Regions from separate parts of the Saccharopolyspora gregorii genome, predicted to be linked through region 2. Evidence: riboswitches for the same ligand, from Rfam matches in the RefSeq annotation. Region 2 holds a riboswitch; the other holds the start of a gene.
The links. A riboswitch is a leader RNA that binds a small molecule or an ion and turns the genes downstream of it on or off. The one in region 2 is predicted to bind cobalamin.
Positions count from the first base shown of each region.

Region 1 (4,884 bases), 370 kb from region 2:
CGCTCGGCATCGACGGGGTCATCGCACCCCGGCCGGTCCCCCGCTGACGGTGCGGCGGACCTCCGGCGGAACGGCGGGAGGAAGTGGCCGTGCGGAAGGAGGTCCCGGCGGCGCGAGGTGCGCCGCCGGGACCTCGGCTCAATCCTTCGCGGTGATGCGGTCCGGCGCCGGCGGCACCACGTCGGGGTGCTCCGCCAGGTAGCCCAGCAGCGCGTCCAGGTCCACCGGCCCGCCCGCGACGTCGGTGCCCTCGGTGAAGCCGCTGAACCCGTCCCCGCCGCCGGCGAGGAAGTTGTTCACCGCCACCCGGTACGGCGCGGCCGGGTCCACCGGTGCGCCGTCGAGGGTGAGCCCGGAGACCTTCGACCCGATGGGCGCGGACCGCGAGTACTCGTAGTGCAGGCCCGCCGACACCTGCAGCACGTTCTCGCCCTCCGGGCTCCACTGCTGCTCCAGCACGTCCCGCAGCTGCGCGCCGGTGAGGGTCATGGTCTGCATGGTGTTGCCGAAGGGCTGCACCGCGAACGCTTCGCCGTAGGTGATGACGCCGTCGCCTTCGCCCGCCGGGGAAGAGGCGTGCGGCAGGTCGGCGCGCACCCCGCCGGGGTTGGTCAGCGCGAGCTGCGCCCCCGTGTCGCGGGTGGCGGCGAGCTGCGCGTCGGCGATGACGCTGCCGAGGCCGGATTCCCCGGACGGCGCCGGGGTCTTCAGCAGGTCGCCGGTGGCGGTGCCGACGGCGCGGTTCGCGATCGGCGCCGCCTTCGCGCGGGCTTCCTCGACGAGCGCGGCCGTCTCGGCGTCGGGTTCGACGTCGCGGGTCACGACCTCGTTGCGCGCGGTGCTGCTCTCCCGCACCACTTCGCGGGTGTCGCGGTCGACGCGCAGGTCCAGCACCGACAGCAGCCTGCCGTAGGAGGCGCCTTGCACGAGGGGACGCGGGTCGCCCGCCGGGTCGGTGGCGGTGCAGGTGTACTGCTGGTGGCTGTGCGCGCTGAACACGGCGTCGACCTGCGGGGAGACCTGTTCCGCGATGCGGCTCGCGGGGCCGCCGGGGGTGACCTGGCAGGAGTTCGGGCCGCCGCCGTCGGCTTCATCGCCCTGGTGCAGCAGCACGACCTGCGCCTTGACGCCGAAGCGCTCCAGCGCGTCGGAGGTGCGGTCGATGGCTTCGACCTCGTCGCCGAACCGGAGTCCGCGCACCGCTTCGGGGCTGACCACGTCGGGCAGGTCCTGCAGGGTCGCGCCGATCACGCCGATCGGCACCCCGCCGGAGACCTGCACGGTGAACGGCAGCAGCGCGGGGGCACCGCCGTCCTCGAAGGTGACGTTGGCGCCGAGGTACGGGAAGTCCGCGCCGGCGAAGGAATCCCGGAACTCGCAACCGTCCTGCGGGTGGCAGCCGCCGGTCTGCAGCCGTTGGAGTTCCTGGTAGCCCTCGTCGAACTCGTGGTTGCCGACGACGTGGCCGCGCACGTCCTGCGAGTTGAGGAAGTCGACGGTGGGTTCGTCGTGGAACAGCGCGGAGTTCACCGGCGAGGCGCCGACGCTGTCGCCGGTCGAGAAGACCAGCGAGTTCGGCACCTCGTCGCGCAGCCGCTGCAGGTGGGTGGCGAGGTAGGCGGCGCCGCCGGCGTCGACGGTCCGGCCGTCGTCGAGCTCGATCTGCCCGGAGGACCCGGTGGGCGGTTCGAGGTTGCCGTGCAGGTCGTTGAAGGTGATCAGCCGGACGTCGGTGGTCGCGGGCGGGTCCTGCGGCGCGGCGCCGGCGGTGGCCCCGGTGGCCGTGGCCGCGGTGGCCAGTGCGGTGGCGGCGACGGCGAGTCCGCGTCGCACGCGGTGGGCACGCATGGTTCGGTCTTCCTCCCAGGTGGTGATCTCGGGAGGCAGTCTGCCCGGGCCCGCTGCCGACCACCACCGATTCCGCGTCACACCTCGCGGTCGTGCGGAGCCGCCCGCGGCCGGGCAGGATGCGGCCGAGGAGTGCGCGGACGACTACCGAGCGCCTCCGCACCGGCACCGCCACGCCGATGATGATGGGGTCCGGATCACCGCCGAACCCAAGATGTAGTGTGGCGCCCGCTGATGGTTCGCCGGTCCGCCCGGCGTGACAACAGGGAACCCGGTGCGAATCCGGGACTGCCCCGCAGCGGTGAACGGGAACGACCGCCGTCACCACCTCCCGGTGGTGCAGCACTGGACGCTCGGCGTCCGGGAAGCGACGGCCAGTAGGCCCGGTGCCGAGCACCGGTCGCCCGTGAGTCCGAAGACCTGCCATCGGTGCGCGCACGAGGGGTGCGCGCCGTCCGGGACCTCGCGGGAGGGTCGTGGGACGAGCGGTGCCGTGCGCGCCGCGGGTCCTGGCGCGTTCCGAGGAGTTCCGGGCAGGTGTCCGAGCTTGCGAGGAGAGAGCCAGTGACCGAGTCCACGACCCGGCCGTCAGCGACCGCGGTGGTACCGGCAGGAGTGCGGGTGCTGCGGCGCGACGGAACCGTTTCCGGTTGGGACGAAACGAAGATCTCCGTGGCGTTGACCAAGGCGTTCCTGGCGGCCGAGGGGGATTCGGCCGCGTCGTCGTCGCGGTTGCACCAGGTCGTCGCGGAGTTGACGGAGCAGGCCGCGCAGGGAGTGCTGCGCCACGCCGGCCCCGAGGGCCTGGTGCACATCGAGCAGATCCAGGACGTGGTGGAGCTGGCGCTGATGCGCGGCGGGCACCACGGCGTCGCCCGCGCCTACGTGCTCTACCGGGAGGAGCACGCGCAGGCCCGCGAAGCCGAGGCGCGGCGGACCGAGGACGCCGCGCCCGTCCTGGAGATGACCGCGCCGGACGGCACCCGGGTGCCGCTGGACTGGGAGCGGGTGTCGACCGTCGTCGAGCAGGCCTGCTCGGACCTCGACGACGTGCGCGCCGACCAGGTGCTGCGCGAGGTGCGGCGCAACGTCTACGACGGCATCAGCTCCGCGGAGCTGGCCGAGTCGCTGACGATGGCGGCGCGCACCTTCGTGGAGGCGGAGCCGAACTACTCGCTGGTGACGTCGCGGCTGCTGCTGGACAAGCTGCGCCGGGAGGCGCTGAGCTTCGTCGCGGGCGAGCCGGCCGAGGCCGACCAGGTGCAGATGCGGGACCGCTACGCCGGTTACTTCGCCGACTACGTGCGCCGCGGCATCGAGCTGGAGCAGCTGGCCCCGGAGCTGGCCCGCTTCGACCTGGAGCGGCTGGGCGCGGCGCTGGACGCGGACCGGGACATCGCGTTCGGCTTCCTCGGCCTGCAGACGCTCTACGACCGCTACCTGCTGCACGAGGACGGGGTGCGGTTCGAGCTGCCGCAGGCGTTCTTCATGCGGGTCGCGATGGGCGTGGCGCTGCGCGAGGACGACCGGGAGGCGCGGGCGATCGAGTTCTACGACCTGATCTCCTCGTTCGACTTCATGTGCTCGACGCCGACGCTGTTCAACGCGGGCACCACCCGCCCGCAGCTGTCGTCCTGCTTCCTGACCACTGTGGACGACGACCTGCACGGGATCTTCCACGGCATCAGCAACAACGCGCTGCTGTCGAAGTACGCGGGCGGGCTCGGCAACGACTGGACCCCGGTGCGGGGCACGGGCGCGCACATCAAGGGGACCAACGGTTCCTCGCAGGGCGTGGTGCCGTTCCTGAAGATCGCCAACGACACGGCGGTCGCGGTGAACCAGGGCGGCAAGCGCAAGGGCGCGGTGTGCGCGTACCTGGAGACCTGGCACGTGGACGTCGAGGAATTCCTCGACCTGCGCAAGAACACCGGGGACGACCGGCGCCGCACGCACGACATGAACACGGCGAACTGGGTGCCGGACGAGTTCCTGCGCCGGGTCGAGGCCGACGAGCCGTGGACCCTGTTCTCCCCGGACGAGGTGCCGGACCTGCACGACCTGTACGGCACCGCGTTCGCGCAGCGCTACCGGGAGTACGAGGCGGCCGCCGAGCGCGGTGAGCTGAAGGTGTTCCGCCAGGTCCGCGCGGTGGATCTGTGGCGCCGGATGCTGACGATGCTGTTCGAGACCGGGCACCCGTGGATCACCTTCAAGGACCCGTGCAACCTGCGGTCGCCGCAGCAGCACGCGGGCGTGGTGCACTCCTCGAACCTGTGCACCGAGATCACGCTGAACACGAGCGAGGACGAGGTCGCGGTCTGCAACCTCGGTTCCATCAACCTCGCGCGGCACGTGACGGCCGAGGGCCTGGACGTGGAGCGGCTGCGGCGCACGACCCGCACGGCGGTGCGGATGCTGGACAACGTCATCGACGTGAACTTCTACACGATCCCGGAGGCGCGGGCCTCGAACCTGCGGCACCGCCCGGTGGGCCTGGGCCTGATGGGCTTCTCGGACGCGCTGTTCGCGCAGCGCATCCCGATGTCCTCGCAGGCGGCGGTGGAGTTCGCGGACCTGAGCATGGAGCACATCAGCTTCCACGCGATCGCCGCGTCCTCCGAGCTGGCCGCCGAGCGCGGGCGCTACGAGTCGTTCGAGGGTTCGCTGTGGAGCCGGGGCGTGCTGCCGATCGACTCGCTGGAGCTGCTGGCGCAGGCCCGCGAGACCGGCGTCGACCTGGACCGTTCGTCCACACTGGACTGGGACGGGCTGCGGGAGCGGGTGCGCGCGAACGGCATGCGCAACTCGAACGTGCTGGCCATCGCCCCGACGGCGACGATCTCGAACATCTGCGGCGTCGGCCAGTCCATCGAGCCGCTGTACCGGAACCTGTACGTGAAGTCGAACATGTCGGGCGACTTCACCGTGCTCAACGCCGACCTGGTGCGGGACCTCAAGGCCGCCGGGGTGTGGGACGAGGCGATGGTGCAGGACCTGAAGTACTTCGACGGCGACCTGGCCCCGATCGACCGG
Region 1 covers NZ_CP059556.1:1,805,511-1,810,394, reverse strand. Annotated here, with positions in the region: gene H1226_RS08000 (helix-turn-helix domain-containing protein) at 1-47, shown strand, start outside; gene H1226_RS07995 (bifunctional metallophosphatase/5'-nucleotidase) at 139-1,848, opposite strand; cobalamin riboswitch at 2,067-2,290, shown strand; gene H1226_RS07990 (ribonucleoside-diphosphate reductase subunit alpha) at 2,413-4,884, shown strand, end outside.
Region 1: linked by a shared signal. The riboswitch ahead of H1226_RS07990 (ribonucleoside-diphosphate reductase subunit alpha) and the one ahead of H1226_RS06280 (putative cobaltochelatase) in region 2 are both predicted to bind cobalamin.

Region 2 (4,884 bases):
CGCTGTCGCAGACCTCACCACCACCGACCGACCCCAACCAGTCGACCGATTGATCAGTTGATCAGTTGATCCTCTCAGCGGCGAAGCCGCTGACCTGCCGACCACCCGAGCAACCGGCACCGCAGCGGGTTCTCAGCTGTTTCCTCGCGAGGACAGCGTTTTCTCCTGTGGCGGAGCCACCGGTGAAAACGATCCCGCAGCGAGGGAACAGCTGAGGTTCCGCCACCCGCCCCCCGAGCAAAACGACCACGACCCCCCAAGCAATAGAAAGCGCCCCCGCGCTCGACCGACCTGGGGGTCATCGGGAGCGCGAGGGCGCTTCGTGGTCCACCCCTGGGGGTCAGGTGGACGAAGAACACCTTACCAACTACATCGGGATATTCCTACTCCGCCCGGCCGGTGTCGTAATCGAATCGGAATCAAGCTGCGCCGGCGGTGGTGCCGCGGGCGGCGCGGACGACTCCGGCGACGGCGTCGGCGGAGAGCTCGTCGAGCCGGAGGCAGGCCCCGCCGAGCGCGGTCGCGACCTTGGCGGCGAGGCCGAGCCGCACCACGCCCTGCTCGCAGTCGACGACGACGGAGGCGACGCCGAGCCCGGCGAGCAGTCCGGCGGCGCGCATGGAGTCCTGCACCGCGCGCTTCGCGCGGGCGCGCCCGGTTCCGCCGTCACCGGCGGGAACCGTGGCCTTGCCGTCGGTGAGCAGCACCAGCAGCGGGCGCCGCCGCGGGTCCCGGGTGCGTTCGGTGCCGATGACCTGGTGGACCTTGAGCAGACCGGTGGCGAGCGGGGTGCGGCCGCCGGTGCGCAGGTCGCGCATCCGGGTGGCGGCGATCTCCACGGAGGAGGTGGGCGGCAGCGCGAGTTCGGCCTGGTCGCCGCGGAAGGTGACCACGCCGACCTTGTCCCGGCGCTGGTAGGCGTCGCGCAGCAGCGAGAGCACGGCGCCGCTGACGGCGGACATGCGTTCGCGGGCGGCCATGGAGCCGGAGGCGTCGACGGCGAAGAGCACGAGGTTGCCTTCGCGTCCTTCGCGGACGGAGCGCCGGACGTCGTCGCGGTGCAGCACGAGGCCGGGGCCGCTGCGGCCGCGGGTGCGCTGGTGCGGGGCGGCGGCGATCAGGGTGGCGGGCAGGTGCACGCCATGACCGTCCACTGTGGAGGCCCGAACGGTCTGCCCGCTGCGGGAGCGGGCGCGGGACCGCCGGCCGGGGGCGCCTTCGCCGACGCCGGGGACTTCGAGCAGCCGGGCGCGGAACGCGGGCGCGGGCGCGGCCGGGGGCTTGTTCGCGGGAGCCTGGCCGGGGCCGTCCTCGCGCCGGGAACCGCCGTCGCCGTTCGGCGCGGGCGAGTCCGGCGGAGTGGGGGCTTCGCCGCCACCGGGCCCGTCGGGTCCGTCGTCCGGTCCGCCGTCGGGCGCCCCACCACCGCCTCCGCCGGGGCCGTCGTCGGGACCTTCCGGCGGTTCGTCGCCGGAGTCCTGATCGTCGGCGGAGTCCTGATCGTCGCCGGCGTTCCGGTCGTCGGCCGGTTCCTGCTCGGCGTGCTGGGCGGCGTCTTCGAGGGCCTGCTGCAGCTGGTCCTCCTCGACGCCGGGTTCGTCGAACGGGTCGCGGCGGCGCCGGTGCGGCAGCGCGAGCCGGGCCGCGGCCTCCACGTCGGCTTCGGCGACCTCGTCGGCGCCGCGCCACGCGGCGTGCGCCACGGCGGTGCGGGCTAGCACCAGGTCGGCGCGCATCCCGTCCACGTCGAACGCGGCGCACAGCGCGGAGATCCGCCGCAGCTCGGCGTCGGGCAGCCGCACCGATTCCACTGTGGACCGGGCGTCGGCGATGCGGCGGGCGAGCGCGGCGTCCTCGGCGGCCCACCGCTCGGCGAAGCCGGCCGGGTCCGCTTCGAAGGCGAGGCGCCTGCGCACCACTTCGGTGCGGGTGGTGACGTCGCGGGAGGCGGCGACCTGCACGGTGAGGCCGAACCGGTCGAGCAGCTGCGGGCGCAGCTCGCCCTCCTCCGGGTTCATGGTGCCGACGAGCAGGAACGAGGCGGCGTGCGTCACCGACACGCCTTCCCGCTCCACGTGCGCGCGGCCCATCGCGGCGGCGTCCAGCAGCAGGTCCACCAGGTGGTCGTGCAGCAGGTTGACCTCGTCCACGTAGAGCACGCCGCGGTGCGCCGCGGCCAGCAGCCCGGGCTGGTAGGCGCTGACGCCTTCGGTGAGCGCGCGTTCCAGGTCGAGTGAGCCGACGAGCCGGTCCTCGGTGGCGCCGACCGGAAGTTCCACGAGTTCCGCGGGGCGTGTCGTCCCGGAGACCTCGGCGTGCGGGCCGTCCGGGCACCGCGGGTCGGGTCGCCGCGGTTCGCAGCCGAAGCGGCAGCCGGGCACGACGTCCAGCGCGGGCAGCAGCGAAGCGAGCGCGCGCACCACCGTCGACTTCGCGGTGCCCTTCTCACCCCGCACCAGCACCCCGCCGATGCGCGGGTGCACCGCGTTGAGCAGCAGCGCCAGCCGCATGTCGTCGTGCCCGACCACGGCCGTGAACGGGTACCGCGGGCTCGCGGGAGCAGTCATGCCAGGTGTTCCTTCCTCGGGTCTCGGACGCCCCGATGTCGGCTGCGCCTGGGCGAGGCAGTGTCCTGGCTCCCGGATCAGCGCGGAACTCCGGCCTTCCCAGGCGGCAGCGCCCGGTGGCTCGCGGGGGAGATCCGCTCCCCGGTCACAGTGGCGCCGACCGCACCGGTGTCGCACCGGTTTCCTGACCTGCCCTGGCTGGGACCAGCGAGCATCGTCGCATCCCCGCGACGGGCGAGGAACCGGCGCGGCTCGCTCAGCGCGGCGAACCCGGGTATCGGTGCATGTCGACGTGCGGGATGCCGTCTTCGAGATACTCCTCACCCGAGGGTTCGAACCCGAATCCGCGGTAGAACTCCAGCGCGTAGGTCTGCGCGGACAGCGTCGCCGGCGCGCGCTGGATCTCGGCGAGCGCGGCGCGCATCAGCTTGCGCCCGAGCCCGAGGCCGCGGGCGTCCTTGGCGGTGGCGACGCGGCCGATGCGGAAGGTGCCGTCGGGGTCTTCGAGCAGGCGCAGGTAGCCGAGCACGTAGCCGTCGGCGGAGTCGATCCAGAAGTGCCTGGTGGTGGTCTCCAGGTCCCGGCCGTCCAGTTCCGGGTAGGCGCACTGCTGCTCGACCACGAACACGTCCACGCGCAAGCGGAGCATGCGGTAGAAGTCCTCGGCGTCGAGGTCGGCCGTGTAGGCGCGGTGGACGGCGGTGGCGAGCGGTTGCAGGGTCACCCCAACGGGATATCACATTCCGGCTACGACACCCGGGGTCACCTGCGGTGGAAGTAGCGCACACCACGTCCCGCGCGCCCGGGCGCGCGGGCCTCGGAGCGGGTCGGTGCTGCGCACGGCGACCGGTGCACCGCCGCGGCGCGAGCACCGGGCGGCACCGGCCCGTCCCGCGGTGCGGGACGCCGGGTTCAGAGCCGCGCGGCGACGTCGTCGGCGACCCCGGAGATCCGGGTGTACACGCCGGGTGTTCCGGGACGTCCGCAGCCAGTGCCGTAGGAGACGACGCCGATCAGCCTGCCGTCGGCGACGAGCGGTCCGCCGGAGTCCCCGGCGCACGCGTCCCGGCCGCCTTCGGGCGGGCCCGCGCAGACCCGCGTCCCCGGCTCGTAGCCCGGGTAGGCGGCGCGGCAGTCGGCGTCCGCGCTGATCGGCACCTCGACGGACTGCAGCGTCGCCGAGGTGGGCCCGTTCTCGGTGGTGCGCCCCCAGCCGTGCACCCGCGCCGGGGTGCCGGGCCGGTAGCGGGCGGTCTCGTCGGCCCCGGCCATCGGCAGCGGTCGTTCGCGCACCGGTGCGGCCAGCGTCAGCACCGCCACGTCGTGCCCGCCGGTGACGTCGCGGAACTCGGGATGCACCCAGACGTCGCCGACGGGCGTGTCGGCGCCGCCGGTGGTGCGCAGGTCGGGGCGGCCGGTGACGGCGCGCAGCTCCGCCGCGTCGTGGCCGTCCACGCAGTGCGCGGCGGTGACCACCTTGATCTCGGTGACGAGGGTGCCGCCGCAGAACTGGCGCCCGGCCTGGTCGGTGAGCGCGACCACCCAGGGCGCCGCGCGTTCGTCGGTGCCGCCGAGCACGCGTTCCTGCGCGGGGTCGGCGGCGGCCGGTGCGGCGAGCGCGGCGGTGGCCGCGGTGGCGGCGGCAGCGCCTCCGGCGGCGATCCGGGCGAGCGGGCTGGATCGGTCGGGCACGGCTGCCTCCTGGACGTGCGGCGTCGTTCGGCGGCACACGGTAGCGGCCCGATCACGCCGGGATGACGAGGGCGAGCTCACATCGGCTCATGATAATTTTTCGTTAAGATGGACTTAGGCGGGAAAAAATTCGGAACACTGCTTCGGCAGAGGTGGTTCGTCCCGCCCACTCAGTCAAGATCTCCGGTGCCCGCGACGACGCGGAACCGAGATCACCCCCGATCCGGTGAAACCTCGACCAGTGGGCCGCGCGCTCACCGGCGCCTCCGCGCGCGCGTCGACCAGGCAAGGAGCGAACTCGTCATGCTGCTGGACCCCACGACCCTGCCGGCGTTCCTGCTCGCCAGCGCAGTGGTGGTGCTGACGCCCGGGGTGGACGCGTTCCTGATCTTGCGGACGTCGCTGCGGCAGGGGATCGGCGCCGGGCTGCGAGCGCTGGCGGGCATCCACGCGGCGAGCATCCTGCAGGTGGCGCTGGTGATCTGCGGGCTCGGCGCGGTGATCACCAGCCACCCGGCGGTGCTGGCGGCGCTGAAGTGGGCCGGCGCCGCGTACCTGGTGTACCTCGCCGCGATGATCGTGCGCGGGTTGTGGCTCACCCGCGCCGAGACCGGCGACGGCCTCT
Region 2 covers NZ_CP059556.1:1,433,324-1,438,207, reverse strand. Annotated here, with positions in the region: gene H1226_RS06280 (putative cobaltochelatase) at 420-2,567, opposite strand; cobalamin riboswitch at 2,626-2,754, opposite strand; gene H1226_RS06275 (GNAT family N-acetyltransferase) at 2,824-3,291, opposite strand; gene H1226_RS06270 (S1 family peptidase) at 3,480-4,259, opposite strand; gene H1226_RS06265 (LysE family translocator) at 4,563-4,884, shown strand, end outside.